3 regions of the Paenibacillus sp. J31R34 genome follow, and region 2 is predicted to be linked to each of the others. Evidence: riboswitches for the same ligand, from Rfam matches in the RefSeq annotation. Region 2 holds a riboswitch; each other region holds the start of a gene.
The links. A riboswitch is a leader RNA that binds a small molecule or an ion and turns the genes downstream of it on or off. The one in region 2 is predicted to bind cyclic di-GMP.

Region 1 (7,207 bases), on a different contig from region 2:
CATCTGATTGGCCAAGCCACCAACGGCTTCATTGCCTGTTTTTGCTCCTTGGGAAGCCTCTGCGGCTATGCCGGAGGTTTGATTGGATGTATTCAAAATGCCATATACCCCTTCACCAATTTCACCAATTAACCCCAAATTCCTTTCATATCCCATCATTTGGCCCTGCAATCCGACATTTGCTTGCTGAATATTTGTAGTGGTTTGCTGAACGGTAGATGATATTTGATCCAGATTGCCCAATAGATGCGACGATGAGCTGGCAACAATCTGTCCCTTATCCAAAATAGAAATGATCAGCCCTTGCAGATTTTCAAGCATCCCGTTAAAACTTCTGGAAAGCTCGCCGATTTCATCCTTCGTTTCAAATGTCAGCCTGGAGGACAAGTCGCCTTCGCTGGCGGAGAGCCCTTGCAGCTTTTCGTTCATGACGGAAAGCGGCTTTAACGTTTTGCGCATGACCGTATAGATGATTGCTGCGGAAACCAGAAGGCACACGATTGTTACAAAAATCGAAAACCGCAACAAGGCGTTGGCTTCAGCATAGGCTTCACTTTTGGGAACCAAAATCGCTATGCCCCAATCCATCATGCCAGATTTCCCATAAACGATCATATGCTCCGAGCCGTTAATGACGGCTTCAGCCAAACCCGCGTCGCCATTCGTGCTGTCCGTTACAATTTTATTTAGCGTCTCATTCTCGTAATCGGCCATATTTTTCTGTAGGGTCTCTTCGGGTTTTTCACTGGCCACAACCGTGCCATCCTTTGTATAAACAATCGCATGACCGCTTTGTCCCAATTTCACTTTGGAGATGAGATCAATCAAGTCCTGAATAGGCTGACCTCCATTGCCGACTCCAACAATATTACCTTGGTCGTCCCTTACAGGAGTAGCCGTAAGCACAATTGGAGTTCCCTCCACCCCGGGAGACTTTGAGCCTACCGGATCAATGGTGACGTTCTCACCGTTGATCGCCCTTTGAAAATGCGGGTAATCCTTGACACTAACCGTTGCTCCCGGCAAATAAAGCGTGCCATCAGGTGCAATAAATGCAAATTCGTCCGGGTTATCAGTAATCTCCGTCATTCGGTTGCTGTATGCGAGAATTTCAGGAATATCTCTGTTTCTCACGTCATCGGACTGACTTAATGCCTCGTATTTGGCCTGTGTGCCCTGAATCCAAATATCGATGTAGTTCTGAACAACAGTCAGCTGCTGCTCCGCCTGCTTCTTAAAGTTTGCCTCCAATGTCGTTTTGGCCTTATCATAGCCAAGGAAAGACACACAGCTTAGCGATACTGTCATTAATAGAGTGGTAATCAGGCTGCTTTTGATGGTTAGTTTCATGGTAATCACTCATTTTCCTTCATAAATTTTTGAATACGAAAAAAATCCGGGCCGAATAGACTGGATTTGCGTACACATACCCCTTCCTTATTCGGCGACCCGGCTAGCATCGCGCTTAGCTCATTAGATCCGAAGCTCTGCGTCCCCACCTTTCAGCGAGTTCGCCTTTACAGAAAAGAATATCGGTAAAATGACACTGAACTTTTATAGTTACACATTAATTATTTATTAGAACTCTTTAAAACTTACATATTTATCCAAAAAATACAGTGCTGATGAGCCAATGAAGGTTTTTTTGCAATCAACGGGGAAATTGAAGGATATAGAGGAGCTTGCAAAAGTAAGATTAGAGGGGTAACGATGAAACCAGGTCGGGGGCTGGGGCTGGGGCTGGGGCTGGGGCACCCCAGGCACTTCGGACTCGACAACCATTAGGACGTTCTCTTTGACTGCCCAGCGTTAGAGCGTCATGAAGCCGCCATATCTGGCCAAATACTGTTCTTTTTCTTTATAATCCGGCATAAGACTGCCTACGCGCCGCCAAAAGGATCGGTCATGATTCATATGAAACAGATGGCAAAGCTCATGGATAATGACGTAATCAATCACATCAATTGGAGCCATCGCCAAACGATAGTTAAAGGTTAAATGCTTGCTGGAGCTGCAGCTTCCCCACTTCGTCGAGGACTCTACGATCTCAACCGTTTTGGGCTTTATTTTCAGCTGCGCCTGATAAATAGGTAGACGTTCCCCTATTAATTTTTTGCAGCTTGAAAAATAAAACTTCTTGAGGTTTTTCCGAAGCTCCTCCTCAGTTAATCCATCTGTCTTGATTAATTCATGCAGCAAATGCTCTTTGCCAAGGTAGAGGAATTTCTCTGTATCTTGGTATTGCTTCGTTTGCGGCGCTTTAGTAGCCTCCGCAAGATGCTGCGTTTGCTGCAAAATCCATTTCCCATGCCGCTCGACAGCTCGTTTAATGACCTCTTCACTTGCCGCTTTCGGCGCTTTTACCGTAATGAAGCCTGATGGCTCGATTTGAATCGATATTTTCTTTTCACGATTGCCATATTGAACATGAAACGATATCGTTTGATTTTCAAATTCAATGTTCATCGGCTAGTTATAGGTCATCCAGGCTGTTGTGCCGAGCACTTCAAAGTCTTGCTTAAACCAGAAGTTGCGCGTTTTATCCAGTGTGTACACATACATTCTCTTTTTCGGATATTTCGCTTTAAGCCAGTTGATAAAGGATGCCGCTTGCCCTTTGCCTTCATATTCCTTCAGCACATCCAGCACTTCTATAAAAACAAAATCCTTTTTATTTTTAATGTCGATATAAAAGTCCTTTTCCAAATATTTTTCGTCATCGCTAAAATAATCCTTTTCCGCTTTTTCGATGAGCTGCTTGCCGCTTGCATATTCCCAAATGACGCCATAGCCAACCATCGTCTCTTTGTCTTCAATCACATAAATGTTTTCCGGCAGCTCCGATGGGTCCTTCTTGCTCAATTCGCTTGCATGGTAGGTCGTCGTAATCTCGCCGAGTGTGTTCTGCATTTCTTTATCAAATGGTTTGGCTGTAATGCTAGACATGATTTTAATCTCCTTTTTGTCTGGAAGCTTATCTTCTAGTCGCTCTGACTCGTGACCGTTATCATACCATAATCGATGAATTAAAAAATAATAAAAACGATTTGACAACCGAAATCCATCACGATATATTTAATTAGACATCTAACAATTAGATTTCTAATTCATTTTAACAGAAGGTGATAAGCATGCAGCAAGACCGCAACCTGCAGCATAAATTTCGTATGATCGGACTAATGATGAAGCTCAACGTCAATAAGAAGTTGGAAGCGTACGGGCTAACGGTAGAGCAAGGGCATGCCATTCGGTATATTAATGAACATGAAGAAGGGGGACTTTCCCAGAAGGATCTAGAAATCACCTTTAACCGTAAAGGCTCCTCTATCAGCAGTCTGGTCAACAATTTGGAGAAGAAAGGCCTTATTGTTCGCAGGTCTGATCCGAAGGATGAGCGCCGCAACCTATTGCGTGTAACCCCAGCTGCGAAAGAGCTTCTTGGCTCATTCAATCAATATTTTGAAGATTTTGAACTTACGCTGCTGGAAGGCTTCACCGACGATGAAACCAACTTACTGTTCAGGTTCCTTGCACGCATCGAAGCCAATATCGATGAAGATACAGCGAACTCTTTTGAGCGCAGATAGTAATTTTCACAACTCTCGTAACCCCCTCCTACGCATGAAGGGAAGGGGTTATGATCCTTATATAGTTAGAACTCTAAGTAATTAACTGCAAACCATACATGAGAAAGTGGTGACCCACATGGATGCTGAAAACCTCCATTATTTTGAAAAAGCACCGATTTATAAAGCTATCGCTCATTTCGCCGTTCCTATGATGCTCGGCATGTCGATGAGTGTTATTTACTCCATTCTTAACGCATATTTCCTTGGCACCCTGCACAATACCGAAATGCTAACGGCGCTAGCGCTTACCCTACCATTGTTCGCAGCTTTTATGGCGCTGGGTAATCTGATTGGCATAGGCGCAGGTACATTCATCTCCAGATTATTAGGTGAAAAAAGCTATGATGTGGTGAAGCATGTATCCTCCTTCTCCTTCTACACAAGTTTTGTCCTCGGTTTATTGTTGATGATTGTGGGACTACCACTTATTGACCAAATTGTTCATGGGCTCGGGGCAACGACTAGCTCCTTCGCATTCACAAAAGACTATGTCACCATGATGCTCATTGGTTCGCCGTTTGTCGTCTTATTTTTCTCCTTGGAGAACATTGTCCGCTCCGAAGGGGCCGCAATGACCTCCATGATTGGGATGATTCTAAGCGTTATCGTTAATATTATTCTTGATGCAATCGTTATTTTTGTATTACACGGGGATGTGATGGGAGTTGCAGCAGCAACGGTCATTTCCAACGCAGCAGCAAGTATCTTTTTCGCTATCTATATAGGGAGAAAAAGCAAGTTCCTCAGCATATCGTTGAAATGGTTCAAAGCATCTAAAGAAATTACGAGTAACATTTTCAAAATTGGCACACCCGTATTTATTATGAGCATGTTCCTAGGTGCAATGGGACTGATTTTCAACCACTACCTTATTGAATATGGGAATCAAGCCGTTGCTGGATTTGGCATTTCATCACGACTGCTGCAATTTCCTGAAGTTATCCTGATGGGGCTATGTGAAGGGGTTGTACCACTCATCGCCTTTTCCTTCACGACCAATAAGTTGCGGATGAAAAAAACGATCAGCTTTACGATTAAGATGGTTGCTGCTTTGGCTACGATCTTCGGTGTTATCGTGTATTTAACTTCGGATCATTTGATTGGCTTCTTCACGAACGATTCGCAATTAATTGAGTTAGGCAGCTATATTCTGCATGTCACATTTTTATCCTTGTTCATTTCGGGGACGACAACGCTCTTCACGGGCATTTTCCAAGCGACGGGTCAAGTAAAAGCGGCTTTCGTAATGGCCATCGTGCAAGGTGTGACGCTCATCCCTGTCTTGTATCTCGCTAATCGCATGAATGGCTTCCATGGTGTTGTCTGGTCGCTCGTTATAGCGGATGGTGTTGCCTTCCTCGTCGGGGCGCTCATGCTTTATGTGCTGCGGAATAAACTGCAGCCGGATTTGGAGCAATTGGCGCAATAAATATATTTTCTATACTGAACGGGTTTTCATACACGCCCTAATCAAAAAAAGACACGGAAGTCCCCCTTCCGTATCTTTCTGCATCAAATAAAATAAGCTTCCTTACAAAGTCCCCATCCGCTTCGCCAGCTCCGCCAAATCCTGCCCCTTCAGTGCGCCTTCCACTAGGGTAGGGAGCAACGCAGGCGTGCAGGCAAAACACGGCGTGCCATCGCGGGACAGCTGTTTCGCAAGTCCTTCGTCATAGAACGGCTGGCCTTTGTCCGACAAAGCCAGCAGGCACATCGTGCGCACACCCGATTCCCGCATTTCCCGCATTCGGCGTATAAGCCCGGACTGATTGCCGCCTTCATACAGATCCGAGATGATAATGAACAGCGTTTTCTTCGGCTCTTCAATAAATTGCTCACAATATTTGACCGACTTATGAATATCCGTACCGCCGCCAAGCTGAATGCCGAACAGCATATCAACGGGATCGTTAGCACATTGCTCAGTCAAATCCACAACCTCGGTATCAAACACCACTACTCTAGTATTTAGAGCCGGAATGCTTGCAAAAATCGAGCCTATAACCGAAGCCCAAATAATCGAATCGGCCATCGAGCCGCTCTGATCAATATCGATAATGACCGTCCATTCTCGGCTGCGCTGCGCCCTGTCAAAATAATAAAATTTCTCAGGAATGATTACCCGCCGCTCCGTATCATAATGCTTCAAATTCCGCTGAATGGTCCGCTTCCAGTCCAGCCCGCTAAGGGATGGCAGCGGCGAATGCTGTCTCTTGTTGAGCGCCCCCGTCACCGCGCGGCGAATATCTGTTTCCAGCAGCTTCACCAGCTCATCTACTACAGCTTTCACAAGCAGTCGCGCCGTATCTTTGGTTTTCTCAGGGATTTTCCCCTTAAGCGAAAGCAGCGTGCCTACGAGCTGAATATCCGGCTTGACGGAGGCGAGCAGTTCCGGCTCGAACAGCAGCTGCTTCCAGCCTTTGCGTTCCATCGCATCATTTTGAATGATAGACACGACATCCTCTGGAAAAAACGACCTCACATCGCCGAGCCACTTGGACAGGTTAAGCGACCCGTGGCCCGCGCTTGACCCTCTTCCGGCTCCAGTGCCGGAGCCGCCCTTCGTACTGCCGGCCGCGCCGCTTTCATCATAAATGGCTGCCAGCGCCGCATCCATAATAAGCTCTTCTTCCGTAAGGGCAAGCCGCCCGTCCTCATTGCAGCTAGCCAATTGGCCTTCCGCTTCTTGCCCTAAAATCAGCCGCCAGCGCGATACTGTATTTTCTTTCCGATTGTCCTCCATACGCTAAAGGTCCTCAAAATCAAAATCATTCAGATCGTCCAGCATTTTTATCTCTTCCTCCATTAGCTCACCTGTTATAATTTCCGCAGCCTGCTCGCCGCTGACTCCCCACAGCTCGCCCAGCAGCTCGCCAATCATCGTCTTCTCCCTTGAAGAGAAGGAGCTGAAGGCTCTCCGCAAAAAGACAAGCGCCCGTTTAAACTCATCATCCTGCAGCGAATTAATGTAATGGTTCAGCTGTTCCCACAAGCTTGTCCGTGAGAGCAGGCTGTAGCGATTCCGCATCGACAGCCCTTCAAACCAGCCTGCACCAAGATCAGCCGTAATGCCTGGGGACAAGCGCCGTGAAACTTCCGCAGCACACTGCTCAGCGGTAATCGCACCCCGTTCCATCAAGATAGCACAGGCGAAACCGGACAATTTAGGATTGCGGTCGTCCCGCTCCGATAAATGCAGCAGCTCCTGCACCCACAGCTGGTCATCAATAATTTCACTATGATCCTGCGATATGCGGTTTAGCTCATTTATCGCCGTAATCATGCCGCCAGCTGCTTCATCATTGCAGCCCGAGCCATCCAGCAAATATAAGGAGCCGCGGTGGAACAGCTGCACAAGCAGCGGAATGAGCGGCTCCGTATCTACCTTGCGAATGTCGCCATAACCAATAATCGTCGCTAATTCCCGCGCTGCTGCTGCTATTTTCATGACATCGCGGCTGTTGGCGGCCAGCATCTGCAGCACCCTGCTGCCTTCCTCCATCTGCGAGGTCATGCCACAGCAGCCGGCAATATGAATGAGCGCCGAGGCTTCATCAATAGAGCGGCAGGCAAGAAGC
Region 2 (7,207 bases):
GCTGGCACAATGCCTGAACGAAGCTCCTTGCTTGGCGGTATGCTGCTGGACTCCCCCAGCAGCAGGCTTAAATCAAAAGCTTCATCGAAAACAATGGCCGCCGTCATCTTATTGCGCCTAGCCCATCCCACGCGGATGAGACGCCCGTTTGCCTCGAACGCTGAGCCGATAATTTGCAGCCTGACCTTCTTGCCTTCATGCATCGCCGCCTTCTGCGGGAGCTCAATTCGGCAGCCCGTGTAGCTAATATCAAGCAGCTGCGTCCGGTAACGGTCCTCTTGATCGACCAAAATCGAAGCGCGGCGCTTCAGCCTAACTCGCGGAGACTTGCGATTTATCGATTTATAGGTGTACTTGAAATTAGAAATATAACTGGTTACGGAAGTCCATACGCCCGCCTGAAAAACGCCCTTAACGAACTCATCCGCATTGCCGTATACTTCAGCAAGCCATTTGCGCTCATCATCAATGTTGCTCCAATGAAGCTTGAAGCCTACCTGGAATCCGGAGCCATGCTTATCATAAAATATTTTCTCAGCTGTCACGCGTATAGCGTCCTGTGATAATGGAATGTCCAGCTCCATGCGATCCGGAAGCGGCAATATCGTATCCGTATAAATACGGCAGCCTGTCTCACTAATATCCAGCGTCTTGACGTTTTCCATCTTCAGCTCTTCATCTTCCATATAACGAAGCGTGAGCGGCAGCTCCTTGGCGAAGCGCTCCGACTCCCGCATGCGTGGGCGTTCAAAACCGAGCAGCAGCGCGAGAATAAGAAACACTCCGTTATAACCAAGCCAGAACAAATTAATGAGCATGGACTGCAATTCATTTTCGCCCGCACCCGCAATACGCCCCACATTTATCGCCATCAACACAACGGATAGCACAAGCAGAACGAACAACGGCATCATATAGCGATAATTAATGGACGTTTTGTTCTGATAAATGCCTTTCGGCGTCACCTCAAAGGGGATAGCCTTGCGGAAGATGGTTTCCTGAAGGGCTGCGAGGAATAGCGTTGGCGTCATGGCCGTCTCGTAAACGTTGTTCCAAAACACATTGAGCTTCTTATTCGTTAAGTAAGGCACTACAGTAATCGAGAACAAGAAATAAGGCAGCCAGAAGATAAGCAGCTGTTGCAAGCTTGTTTCAAGAATAGCCACGCCAAAGGTCAAGAAGAGCATAGGTGACAGTATGTACATAAAGCGTGTAACGCCAAAGTACCAGTACAGCAGGTTGGAGAAATAAAGCAGCCGCTGCATCAACGATAAGCCCTTTGCCTCAAGCGGATTGGACATCCTCGTCGTTTGTATCGTGCCCCTAGCCCAGCGGGCCCGCTGTTTAATTTGATCGGATATGGACTCAGACGTTAGGCCTAGTGCCAGCACCTCATTCAAGCAATAAGAATCAAACCCATTGGATTGAAGCTTCATCCCCGTAGCCAAATCCTCCGTAATCGTGCCAATAACGAAACCGCCAATATGATCAATAGCGCTGCGCCGAAAAATACAGTTGCTGCCCACATAAATAACAGCATTAAAACGGTCTCTTCCCGACTGAACAAGCCGCATAAACATATCCTGCTCGTTCGGAATATTACGCCCTTGGTAGTAGTTGTATTGGAAAATATCTTCATTGTAAAAAACTTGGGGCGTTTGTACGTAAGCAAGCTTTTCATTTTCTGCAAAAAAACCTACCGTTCGCTGTAAAAAATCCGGTTTTGGCATCATATCTGCATCCAAAGTGAGGAGCAAATCGCCCTTCATTTTCGTCAGCGCATGATTCAAATTGCCCGCTTTAGCATGCTCGTTTCCGGGACGATCGAGATAATGAACGCCTAAGCCTTCGGCTACTTCTCTCATTTCCGCTCGTTTTCCGTCATCACATACCCAAATATTTAATAAATGCTCCGGATAATTCAAATTTTTACAGGCAAGGATGGTTTTTCTAACCAAGGATGGCGGTTCATTGTAGGTAGCGATTGTAACATCCACAGAATAAAGGTTGTCAGGTAATGGCGCAGGCTTTCTTTCAGTGGGTTTTAGCAGAAGAATGTGGAATAAAACGGATTGAAAAATAGAAATAATTTCAAAAAATAATAACAAAGATCCAAAAATTAATGACCAGCCAGATGGGAGTGTTTGTACAAGTCTCCATACTAGATACACGATCATGATAGCAATGGATACCGTTGTTAATATGTACCTAGCTTTTGTTTTCAAATAACCCCAATCCTTTGCGCTCTATTTATTCGCCATAATTCCATTCCTTTTCTGACTAATCTACAACATGGATTGACTATACTGTCTATTCTCGCTGTCGATATTTGTTAAATTGGCCGGAAATATGATATTTTTGGCGGCTAAGGCTCAAATTCAAAGTTATCTTATCACAATCCTTGCCCCTTTAAAAGTTAATTTTTATTCTTAACATCTTAATCTTCTATGCAAATGTGTAGAAAAAAAGCGAAAAAACTCTAATTTTACGCGGTTTACGCGAAATTAGAGTTTTTTCAGAATACCTATTTGGTACTATATCAACTAGTGATTTAAAGAAGAGGTTAGACCTAGGCCTTTACTACCGCCCAAATCTATTAAAGTGTTTTTTGCAGCGTTTGGTAAGCGCTCAGGCTATCAGCCGACGAATCGATATGCCAGTCCAGTTCTTTGTTTTCATTGAACCAGATCAAACCTTTGATTTGGCTGTACGCTGGCGATTGCACTTGGTTCATAGCGTCAATAACCCATTCTTTTTTGCTGCCGCCGCTTTCGGTTGTGCCTGTTTCAGCGATGATGATTGGCTTGCTCGACATGCTTGTCAGCGCTTGGTAAGAAGCATAGAATACATCGTTAAACGTTCTCCACGAGCTCCACGATTCTTTCGTTCCAAAATTGTAGCCATCGATCGAAAGCATGTCCACATAGGCATCGCCCGGGTACATAGCTGTAAACGAAGCGTTTTTGCCAACATTTTCAGCGTTTACGTTGTACATGAATTTGATGTTTGTTGCGCCTTGCTCCTTGAAAATGGTAACGACACGTTGGAATGCCGCTTTGTAGGTTTCGTTCGTGTTCACTGTGCTGTCGCCAACGCCCCAGCCGTACCAGTTGCCGTTGCCTTCGTGGAAAAGGCGCAGCCAGATTTCAGGGTTTTTATTAGCCGCTTGCCAGTTCATCAATTGTTTAGCTGTTTGTTTCAGGTAAGCGTCTACTACGCCTCTATTGATATCAGCAGTCGAATATTCTTTGTAATTTTTATTTTTAAATTCAAGGGTAAGTAGGTTAATCGAACCATTACTATTTACATAGTCCATAAAACCCTTCCACTCATTGATCCCTTGATTCGAATTGACAAAAGTATGTACAACATCTTGGTGTCCACCGATCAGTTGCTCGTAGGCAGCAATGTTGTTCAAGCTTTGGTTCGGCCAAGTGCCAATCCATGCTCCATTGTAAAAGTTCGTTTGTGCGCTAACAGGGAGTGCCCAGAGTAATGTCGAAGCGAGCATAAGGAGTGTAAGTGCGAATTTTGTCTTTTTCATTGTAAGTTCCTCCCCCGAGCGAATGATGGTACGTGGTCCGAAGAACACGCCACACCTTCATCAGGCAAAGGAGGCTATGTTGGGCTTCGGCAGCTGGCGAGCATATTCCGTTAGGAATGAAGCCCCTGTAGCTTTGCGCACATCAGGTTTCCCTGAGTTTGCCTTTTCGTGTTTGAAGCAATAAAAAAAGATAGTCCCTGCTCCCGAAAGAACAAAGTCTACCTTGATTAATAAAGGAAGAAGCGATGTTGAATTCGGCAGCTGGCGAGCATATTCCGCTAGGAATGAAGCCCCTTTAGCTTTGCGCACATCAGGTTTCCCTGAGTTTGCCTTTTCGTTAAACATAATAGGTATAAAGTATGAGCCAATGTAATATGGTGTTATTGTACACCTTGATCGCAAATTTCGTCAAATTATTTTTCCATAAATTTATACAACGAAAAAATATCCATTAAAGTAGCAGATCGCGTACACAATATGAAGCAGGAAAAACATCATGAAATAAAACATTTGCAGCGGCTTATTATTTTTCAGCACATCCGCAAAATAAATATAGAAGGGGAACGCGACCATGACATAGCGTGGAATGCTTTGCAAAAATTCGGCGCTGGCGAACGGAATGAGCATAAGCAGCAGACCATATGCAAAAAACAGCCATTCATGTGCATTACGGCGAATATCTTTCCAGCGCATAATAAGAAAGGCAACAAAAATGACGAGGACGGCATTGGCAATGATAAAGGCAAGCAGACCATTTTCCCAGCCGCCATTTCCTGAGAAATATGGTTTTTGGATAAAATGAATGTAGTTTGAAAATGGAGCAACCGTCTTGCGATACCAGTTGATGCTTTGCTCGGTAATCGGAGCCAGCAAATCGCCCGTGAGCCATTTCATATACAATAGATAACTGGCCAGCGGCAGTGCTGAAATAACAGCATAACCTAAATATTTCGCGTCCTTCCACTTGAAACGGTACAGCCTGTGTTCAATCAACAGCGTCCCCACAACGAAAAACAAGTTGACGAAGCCCAAATTGCGCGTCACAGCGGACAAGCCCCCGAACAGAAACGCGAGAAAATATCGCTTTTGCATCGCATAATATACGGTTATAAGCGACAGCATGAGGAACAGGCTCTCCGTATAAGGCACGGCATAGAAGATGGCGGTCGGAAAAATAAGCAGCAGCAGCACCGCAACTTGGGCGTGCTCCTGTTTCAGCCCTCTTTTCAAACAAATGCCATAAAAATATAATAGCGATACGAGCAAAAACAAATTCGATAAAACCGATCCCACGACCGTCGAATCATATTTAGAAATAGACTCCACCAGGAAGACTAACAAAGGGTATAAAGGGAAAAACACCCAATTTGCACTAGGATGCGGTTCATTGATGTTATACGTATCGTAGCCATTTTCGGCAATACCCAAATACCATACGCTGTCAAATTTCCTTAAATCCTCAAAGCTCGGCTTCTTCAGCTGTGAAATATCCGTCTGGATCGAGAGCTGGCTCGATGTGAAATCATGCCCCTGTACGACCGTATAGTCTGGCGGCACTTGATAGTTCGGAAACAGATTCATGCCGAGAAAGCCTGCAAAATAAAGCAATATTCTCGTGATGACAAACAAGGAAAGCAGGAAGATCAAAACTTGTGTGTTCGATTTTGCTTTAAGCAGCAGCGATTCCATTCGTCACCTCGTCTCTTGTAATTGCTGCGTTTTCGTTTTCGGCTCCGCCAATACAACGTTATGCAGCTCTGTTTCAACGAAGTATTTCGGCCTTTTCTTCGTTTCAATGTAAATTTTGCCGATATATTCGCCAATTAGTCCAATGCATAGCAGCTGAATGCCGCCAATGAACCAAATCGAAAGAATCATCGAGCTCCAGCCGGATACCGTGTTACCCTGCAAATGCCGTACGAATACATAAAGGGCGAACAAAAGGCTCATCACCGACATGAAAAAGCCGACAACCGATACTGCGCGGATAGGAGAAACGCTGAAGGAGGTAATGCCTTCCCATGCGAAGATGAGCATTTTTTTCAGCGGATATTTCGATTCGCCAGCAGTTCGCTCCAGACGATCATAATACACGCTGTCGGATTTGAAGCCGATGGTGGGAATGATGCCGCGCAGGAACAGATTGACCTCCTGGTACTCCTCCAGCTTATCAACGACCTTCCTGCTCATCATCCGGTAATCCGCATGATTGTAAACGACGTTGACACCAAGCTTAATCATTAATTTGTAGAAAAATTGCGCGCTGAACTTTTTGAACATCGTATCGGTCGTCCGCTTGTTGCGTACGCCGTACACGACCTCGTAGCCCTGCTTGTACTTCTCAATAAACTCGTCGATCACCGTAATATCGTCCTGCAAATCGGCATCGATGGAAATTATGCAATCCGCATATTCCTTCGCCGTCAACAAGCCCGCCAGCAGTGCCCGCTGATGCCCAACGTTACGAGAAAGCTTCAGCCCGCTCACAAAACGGTTGCTCCGGTGGAAGGAATCAATAAGCGACCACGTTTTATCGCGGCTGCCATCATCTACAAGCAGCATTTTGCTCTGCTCGGACACCTTTCTTTCCTTCACCAGCCGTTCCAGCAGCAGGGACATTTGTCTTACCGTTTCCGGCAGCGCTTCTTCCTCGTTATAGCAGGGCATGACAATCGATACAATAGGCAAATCGGACTCATCGCCTCTCATGACTTTTCCCTCGCTCTCTATGATGTTGTCCATTTTCGACAATTAGTATAATAGCATACCTTGGTTAAAGCAAGGTGAAACGGCTGTCGCCATCCTCTGGCGGCACAGCGCGTTTCAGTCCGAGAAATGTAGAGAATGGATGGATAATCATATCCTTTCCTATATTTCAAGGTGAAACGGCTGTTGCCATCCTCTGGCGGCACAGCGCGTTTAAACCGTATTATGCTCCATTTCTTTGAAAAAAAAGCCCTTGCGGCACGAGTAGCTGTCTGCTACCGCTGCCGCAAAGACTGATCTTTGTCTGCATGGGTAATATTACATTTGTTGTGGAGCCGAAACACCTACGAGGCGAAGCGCATTTGCAATGACGGTGCGAATAGCACCAAGCAGCGCAAGGCGTGCTTGAGTCTGCGCCGCGTCTTCGGTAATAACGCGTTCTGCTCTGTAATAGCTGTGGAACTGGGAGGCCAGTTCATATACATAGCGAACGATGCGGTGCGGCGCATACTGCTCCGCTGCTTCCGCCACTTCCTGCGGCAGCTCTCCGAGCTTGCGCAGCAGGTCATATTCGGCTTCCGACGTCAGCTTGCTGAGGTCGATCTGCTCAAGCGGCAGCAGCGCAAGGCTTTGCTCCTGTGCCTGACGGAAAATGCTGCAAATCCGCGCATGCGCATATTGCACATAAAACACCGGATTCTCGTTGGATGTCGAAATCGCGAGATCCATATCAAAATCCAGATGCGAGTCCATGCTGCGCATTGTGAAGAAATAACGAATGGCGTCTACGCCTACCTCATCCATCAAATCCTGCATCGTTACCGCTTTGCCGGTACGCTTGGACATTTTCACCTTTTCGCCGTCCTGGAACAGGCTGACCATCTGGGCAATCAATACGACCAGCTTGCCTGAATCGTTGCCAAGCGCCTCCATCGCCGCTTTAACGCGCGGAATGTA
Region 3 (7,207 bases), on a different contig from region 2:
GAGAAGATGATCATGGAGAAAAAGCATATGGGCAGCAGAGCCATCGTGCTGCTGTTTCGAAACGAAGCCGCAGCTGCCTCGTATGTCGGCCGGCAGACACTAGGCGTCATTTATACTCGAACAGGCAGGCGGTTCTTCGAGCCTATGCTTGAGGAGCAAGTGCTGCGGAAGCTGAATAGCGATTTGACGAAGGCGAATTATTTTGAACGTTACGGTACGGATTTAGTGCTGCTGGATACGGAAATTGTCCCGTGGAATTTAAAGGCTCGGGAGCTGATTGCTTCGCAATATGCCCATGTGGCAGAGGTTTCGCTGATGGACAGACGGGCCAAAATCGCCAAGCTGCGGGAGGCGAACGGCGCGGGCAAAGCTGTGCAGCACTGGATTGATGAGCTGGAAATCAAGCTGGGCAATGCCGAAACGTTCGAGCGGGCATTCCAGCAATATTGCTGGGATACGAATGGATTGGAAGGCATTCGAATTGCGCCTTTCCACACGCTGGCGCATAGTACAGCAAGCTACCAAAGCGAACAGCACAGCTGGCATATGGAGCATGCGCGCGAGCTGGCTGCTTGCTCGGAGCTGTTCATGGAAACGGAATATAAGGTTGTAACGGATGAGGCCAGTGAGCTTTCGGCGATTCAGTGGTGGGAGGAAATGACGGAGCAGGGGCATGAGGGAGCTGTCATTAAGCCAGAGTATTTTGTCGCCAGACATAAAGGAAGACTGATCCAGCCGGCCATTAAAGTCAGAGGCCGCAGCTATCTGCATATTATTTATGGCATGGATTATTTGCTGCCCGAAAATCTGCAAAGGCTGAAGCAGCGCAAAACAAGCAAAAAGGAGCGTTATGCGCTCAAGGAATTTGCGTTGGGACTGGAGTCGGTGGAACGGTTTATTCGCAAGGAATCGGTGGAGCGGATTCATGAATGTGTGCTTGCCGCTTTATCCATGGAGTCGGATTCGGTTGATCCGCGGCTTTAGAGGATGAAGGGAAGATGGTTATAAAAACGGGGCTGTCCAATAAGTCCCTAAAATAAAAAGTTGGACGGAAAAAATGCAATGTTTTCCGTCCAACTTTTTTTGTGCCCATGCTTTTGCAGAAGGTAGCAAGGCGAATGCCTGCCACCTTCAAGAGATTGTGAGCCAACGCCACAATCCCAAACTCCGTGTGAACCTTGTCCAGCCCTCGCAGGGAGAACCGGCGGAACGACCGGTTGCCCTTGATGTGACCAAATACGCTCTCTACCTCGACCTTACGCCGAGCATAAATGGCGGATTTATCGTCATCCTCAAGGGCTTGTTTGGCCTTTGCTTTTAACTCTTCCCAAATCGTATTCCAGTGAACCTGGCGATTTCCCTTTGCTTTGCTGCATACGGGCTTGAAGGAGCAGTTCCTGCAATCTTCACATTCATACAGCTTGAAGCTTTGTTCCAAACCGGAATCATTCTTTTTCGTTTGGTATTTCTTAAAGCGAACGTAGCGTCCATTCGGGCATACAAAGCGGTCATCGTGTTCCTCGTATGCCCAGTTCGAGGCGTGCCGGATGTCCTTTTGGTAACGACGCGTTTTTTCTTTCATATAGTTGCCATAAGGGATGAGAAAATCAAAGCTCGGCTCTTTTTCCTGGCCCATCGCATACAAGTAGTTCGCTTCACTGCCATAGCCTGCATCGGCAATCACGGTTTTGGGCATAGGCAAAGAAGACGCCGCCAACTTTTCCATATGTGGAATGAAGCAGCGCGTATCCGTAGGTCGCTGATGAAGACTGTAAAACAAAACGAATTGGTTTTCCGTGGCCATTTGCACATTGTAGCCCGGTTTCAGTTGGCCATTTTTCATGTGATCTTCCTTCATCCGCATAAATGTGGCGTCCGGATCGGTTTTGGAGTAGCTATTGCGCTCGCCAAGGCAGGCTTTCTGCTGCTCATACCTCGCGAGCCTAGGAAGAAAATCCTCCCGAATCTGCTTCAGTGGCTGCTTTCAGGCACGAAGCGCTTTACGTAAGGCTTTCCTTCCTTCGCTGTCGTTTGCCCCAGCGATCTGTTCGGTTACGTTTGCCACTTTTTCTTCCAGTACGACAGCTGCTTCTTCGAGCTGACCCGTAAGCCCATCTGGATTCGCTGCTACGTACTCGCGAGCTTCTTGCTGCGTGAGGGTATGAATATGGGCAAGGGTCTCCTGCACCTTCTCTTTCAGCTTTGCTTCAAAGGGCAGTGTGGATTTTTTCCACACGAACGAATACTTGTTAGCATCGGCTTCGATCTTCGTGCCATCTAAAAAGTACTGCTCCATCGTAATGTAGTTGCCTTCGATGAGCTTTTGAATCATCGTTTCAAACAACTCGTCCATGCATGCTTTCATACGCACGCCGCGAAATTCATTCAAGGTGCGGAAGTCCGGCTGCTGCATCGCCGACAGCCACATCGCTGGGAGGTTTTCGCGCAGCAGCTTCTCAATCCCTCGGCAGGAGTAAATCTTTTGCGAGTAGCCGTAGAGGATCGCCTTAAGCATCATTTTAGGATGGTAAGAGCTGCAGCCCCCACCAACATAGTGAGTAAACAACTGCTCGTCCGGGAGCGCTTCGATCATCTCATCAATGACACGAGCCACATGGTGGGCAGGGATAAATAACTCCAGATCCAAGATCATCTGAGCCTGCTTGTTGTCGTAGGGCTTGAAGGTAGGGGCCAGCTTTCGTTTCGACACCCCTTTTTCTTCAATATCCTCTAGAGGAAGTGAAAGCTGCATGGTATACTGTTCGGTAGTAGTCATCAGATTACGCAAAAAATCGCCCTTTCTGTAGTGGTTGTGTGGTAACTCCCATTCTACAAGATTTGGCGATTTTTTTGTGCTTATTTTTTATATGTCACGAAAATGGGGGGCCAGAAATCACTTTTCACTGACTTTCTGGACAGCCCCGCTTTTTTTGTGCGGAATGCTATAGGTTGTGTTTATTGGGCAGAAAAATAAACAATCAGGTGACGATAGGTTCGTTTTCTGAGGAATAGGTACGGGTGAGACACATCAAACATGAGGGAGTCTTCATTTTTTCTTAATTGGTTTTAATGAACTGTTTTTATAAAAAGTTAATTATTTAACTTAAATTTCAAATAAATGAAAGGGTTGTATCCGATATAAGACTATAGGGATGAAAATGAGAAAATAGGATAGGAATCTTGGTTAGAATAAAAAGTAAATCTTTACGAAAGTCGAGGACGCAAAGCTGCGGGTCTAATTCATCGGTAGGAGAAACGATGTCATGACAGTCGAGCCGCGGGAGGGACCAAGGCTCCGCGTAGCTAGGATACTTGCGTATGGCGAAATAAGAGAACATAGCCACCATAAAATTATAAGCGGTGAATTCTCAAAACCTATTAGACCAAAAACAACAGAATTAGATTATGTACCAACTCATTGTGTAACAGAAAATAAATACGATTGATCTCTACTGGGGGATGGTAATGAGATGGGTTTGAATGATCTTCAGAAACGAGTCTTTGAAGAACTATACTTCGAGATGTTCAATTCTTTGTTAGCATATGCGCAAAGCGCATTGAAGGACCGAAGGTTAGCTGAAGAATCTGTACAGGATACATTTAGAATAGCATGTAATAAAGTTGGCCATATAATAACCAGCCCCAATCCAAGAGGCTGGTTATTAAATACACTGAAATATGTTATAAAGAATATGATTCGAAGCCGAGCCTCTTTAAGCAGCCTAGTAGTATCATCTTTGGTTTACGAAAACATCTTCTTGGGAGATAAAAATTCGCATAATGTCGATCTGTTATACTCAGAACTAATGGATGCCGATGATTATAATTTGCTGAAAAAGGTAGTCATAGAGAAATATACTATGTTTGAGGCGGCACAGGAGCTTGGCATATCGGTAGAGGCTTGTAAAAAACGAGTTCAAAGAGCTAAAAATAAGCTGAAAAAGCTGCTTGAAAATGAGGCTTAATTTTATCCTAAATTTCGAAAGTAAGTATTCAAAATCATTAAAAGAATACGCTACCAAAGTAGTGCTTTATGGTGTTAAACAATGGCTCTTGATAGTATCAGTAGATTGTGTTTTCAAATGGACGAAGTACATGTTTAGTTTTACTGATTAGCTAGTGGCTTACTCTAATGGATAAACCTTAGTGGGTTCATGTTTTTGTTCAGTTATGCTGTATAAGGATTTAAATTGATCAAAATAGTATAAAGTATTGTTAAAGACTTGGAAATTGGTGACTCCCGGTATTTCTATATTAAGATGTCCGTCAGGAAATGAAAAAGACTGTAATAATCCAGATCTATTCAACGTTACGATTTCGTTATTTCCAAATACTTGGACAAACGAATAGTCACCATCTTTTAAGACAGAAAGTTTTTTAGTATTTATATTATATAAATAAATTCGATTGTCTTCAGAAGAATTTATGAATATAAGGGCATTATCTTTTTTTCTGTATGTTAAAGAATTTAACTGTATGTCGGAAAGTAGCTTTTGTTTGTTTTTCCCATCAAGATTGATTGAATAAAGGTTATTACCGTCACTGTAAAATATGCCATTGTCATGTAAGGTGAATTCCTCTACTGGTTCTTCAGCAAGCATCTTAAGTTCTGAATTTTTAATGTTAATTTTATAAAGATTTCCTCCACGTAGATTGGTGGCATATATCCAATCTTCGAAAACAACAAAGGGGTAGTAACTCATCTTTGATATCTGTCTCAAGAACTTACCGTCCAATGAGCGGACAACAAGTCCTCTTTTGTTTTCTTTGCTATTGAATGCATTATAATACAAGTATCCATTGACTACGTTGACATATCCAAACTCGGCAACAATATCCTGTAGTACTATAGAATTTCCGGTTTGTTTGCGTATTTCTATGACATCATTCTCTAAAGGAATATATATGTACTCGTCTGTGCTTGCCATTAGACCTCCTTGGTTTACATTGTCAGAAGTATTGCCGAACATTGCTGTAAAATCTTCCGTGTAGAAATCAGACTTCTGGCACCCTAATAATGAAAAAGATGCAACGATGACCAAAATTATACACATTATTTTTTTCAAAGTATCCTCTCCTTATCTATTATTTTGTTTTAGTGCAATATATATCATTTGTTTAAGATGTCTTATGCAAAAAATATATGAGTAATGGGATAAGCGTGATGTAGATTAACAGTATTATAGTGTATTGTTCAACGATTAATGAACTGTTCGAAACAATTAATAACGATGTTTCAGTATACAATTTTATAAAATTTCCAGAAATCAAAGTTGCCGCCTTGTCAAGCTTATCTAGCGTGGTTGCAATAACCGTAAATGCCACAAAAGTTAAGCCATTGATAGAATACGCTAATCTACTGTTTTTAGAAAGTGAGGACAACAATAGCACTAGACAAGACATAAATACAGTATTTAGCATACCAATTATATAAAACTTGATTAGAAACATGCCTATGCTATCATTTGTCAACACCGCACTGATGATGCTCCGGTAGGGACTGCTTACTGATCCAAAATCGGATAAGGTAAAAGTTATTAATAGATCGCAAATATAACCAATGTTGAATATTAACGTACTGACTCCTATTGTCAAAGCCAGTTTGTTTTTAAAGATTTTACCCCATCCCATCCCTGTAGCTCTAATTATAGACTGCATGCCTGTTTCGCGTTCTATACTAAAGATCGAGGAGAAAACTAGAATAATAATAATCGGTATAAAGTTCACTTCGTTCAGTTTAACGAAAAGCTGATAACCTAATACATTCACTATATCAGGTAAATTATTTGAAGCGTAGACCGATCTGAGTTTATTGAAATCAGGAGGCATGTTAAAGACGTAACTAGATTCTGTTTGAGCCACTTTTTGTACAATCTCGTAGTATTCTCGTTCTTTTAATTGCTCCAACACAGTATCAATTGCTTCTACTTCAGCACTATATTGGCTGAAATTCCCTCTAACTGCACTTAGTTCTTTTTCTACAATATTAATGTCGTGCTCTAGCGCGTAAGTAAGATAGTTGGAGTAAGTTTGTCTCCATTCTTTATCATGATCATTGTAATATGCAGTGGCTACTACTCCCTTGAACATCAACATAATAAGCAAACTAAGCAACAAAAATACAAGTGGAATTTTTCTAAGCTCAAAAAGCAGCAATTTGGTCATGATCATACCCCCTCGTATAGTAAGGCGTGCAGATGGTCGCATTCTTTTGTTAAGAAGAAACTACCATTCGCGAGATACGACGATTAGAAGTAATAATAATAGTAGAAATAAAAAGAGAGAATAATAAAATACAGGTGAATAAAATGGTTGTGTTATTAATAAGTTTAGAAAAAACTACAGAATACTCATCCAGCGCAACGAAGGTATTGTGTGAATAAAGATTTAGTAGATTGTATTGAAAAAAGATATTGTAAGGGTACGTAATTTGCACAAGTTCACTTATCAAAACAGATAATCCCACCAAAGATATCGAAGCGATCATGGAATAGGCCATTTTTCGGCAAAGCAAGGATATAAATGTAACAATCACAGCAATAAAAACATAAAAAACAGTTTTATAAGTTATTAGTAACAATATATAATCTATGACTGTTCCATTAAACAATGAATTACTCATATTTCCAATTGCTTGAACCGGCTGCAATAATGAGTGAAAATTTGTTGTATGAGCAATTAGCATAGATAAGTTGATTAATATTGAGATAGCCGAACACAGCAACGCAACAAAGAAGGAACAAAGAATCTTATGTATACCGATTCTAATATGGCTGATAGGCATGCTGAATAACAACAAATGCCTGCTTTGCTCGTAGTCACTACAAAATACGGTTGAAAGTACCATTATAATTGTGAAGAGAAACATCCAATCTGTTGCGTAACTTTCCAAAAAAGAATTTACAGCACGCATATCATAGAACTCTACTTTTTGCAGGTTTTCACTTTTTTCCATTAAGAGACTCCAGTACTCCGTGTTACTGTTCGACCTTTCCATATTTCGGGCAATATTTCCCCGCATCTGAACATTTTTATCTTCCACCTGACTTAATTCGCGATAAGAGCTAATTAGGGTCGAAAGTATCAGCATGTCATCATATACGGTATTTCCATACTCGCCTTTTCCATTAAGAAATTTTTGAGATTTTTCCCATAATTCCGATTCAATATTGACCGTTGAATTTTTTTTGCTATTATTAGTGAATTG

Region 1: it holds a riboswitch for cyclic di-GMP, as region 2 does, so the genes downstream of both, AC50YG_RS13220 (methyl-accepting chemotaxis protein) here and AC50YG_RS27475 (glycoside hydrolase family 26 protein) in region 2, are expected to answer to the same signal.
Region 3: it holds a riboswitch for cyclic di-GMP, as region 2 does, so the genes downstream of both, AC50YG_RS06700 (RNA polymerase sigma factor) here and AC50YG_RS27475 (glycoside hydrolase family 26 protein) in region 2, are expected to answer to the same signal.

What each region holds. Positions count from the first base shown of each region.
Region 1 covers NZ_JBXENU010000004.1:105,375-112,581, reverse strand. Annotated here, with positions in the region: gene AC50YG_RS13220 (methyl-accepting chemotaxis protein) at 1-1,350, opposite strand, end outside; cyclic di-GMP riboswitch class I at 1,441-1,526, opposite strand; gene AC50YG_RS13215 (M48 family metallopeptidase) at 1,810-2,466, opposite strand; gene AC50YG_RS13210 (GNAT family N-acetyltransferase) at 2,470-2,946, opposite strand; gene AC50YG_RS13205 (MarR family winged helix-turn-helix transcriptional regulator) at 3,132-3,587, shown strand; gene AC50YG_RS13200 (MATE family efflux transporter) at 3,706-5,058, shown strand; gene AC50YG_RS13195 (VWA domain-containing protein) at 5,161-6,372, opposite strand; gene AC50YG_RS13190 (DUF5682 family protein) at 6,376-7,207, opposite strand, start outside.
Region 2 covers NZ_JBXENU010000013.1:32,934-40,140, forward strand. Annotated here, with positions in the region: gene AC50YG_RS27470 (glycosyltransferase) at 1-2,177, opposite strand, end outside; gene AC50YG_RS27475 (glycoside hydrolase family 26 protein) at 2,597-3,544, opposite strand; cyclic di-GMP riboswitch class I at 3,630-3,717, opposite strand; cyclic di-GMP riboswitch class I at 3,798-3,885, opposite strand; gene AC50YG_RS27480 (mannosyltransferase family protein) at 3,974-5,233, opposite strand; gene AC50YG_RS27485 (glycosyltransferase family 2 protein) at 5,237-6,253, opposite strand; gene argS (arginine--tRNA ligase) at 6,569-7,207, opposite strand, start outside.
Region 3 covers NZ_JBXENU010000002.1:262,379-269,585, reverse strand. Annotated here, with positions in the region: gene AC50YG_RS06715 (polynucleotide kinase-phosphatase) at 1-984, shown strand, start outside; gene AC50YG_RS06710 (transposase) at 896-1,966, opposite strand; gene AC50YG_RS06705 (transposase) at 1,985-2,788, opposite strand; cyclic di-GMP riboswitch class I at 3,186-3,283, shown strand; gene AC50YG_RS06700 (RNA polymerase sigma factor) at 3,471-3,965, shown strand; gene AC50YG_RS06695 (DUF5050 domain-containing protein) at 4,125-5,066, opposite strand; gene AC50YG_RS06690 (hypothetical protein) at 5,119-6,165, opposite strand; gene AC50YG_RS06685 (hypothetical protein) at 6,215-7,207, opposite strand, start outside.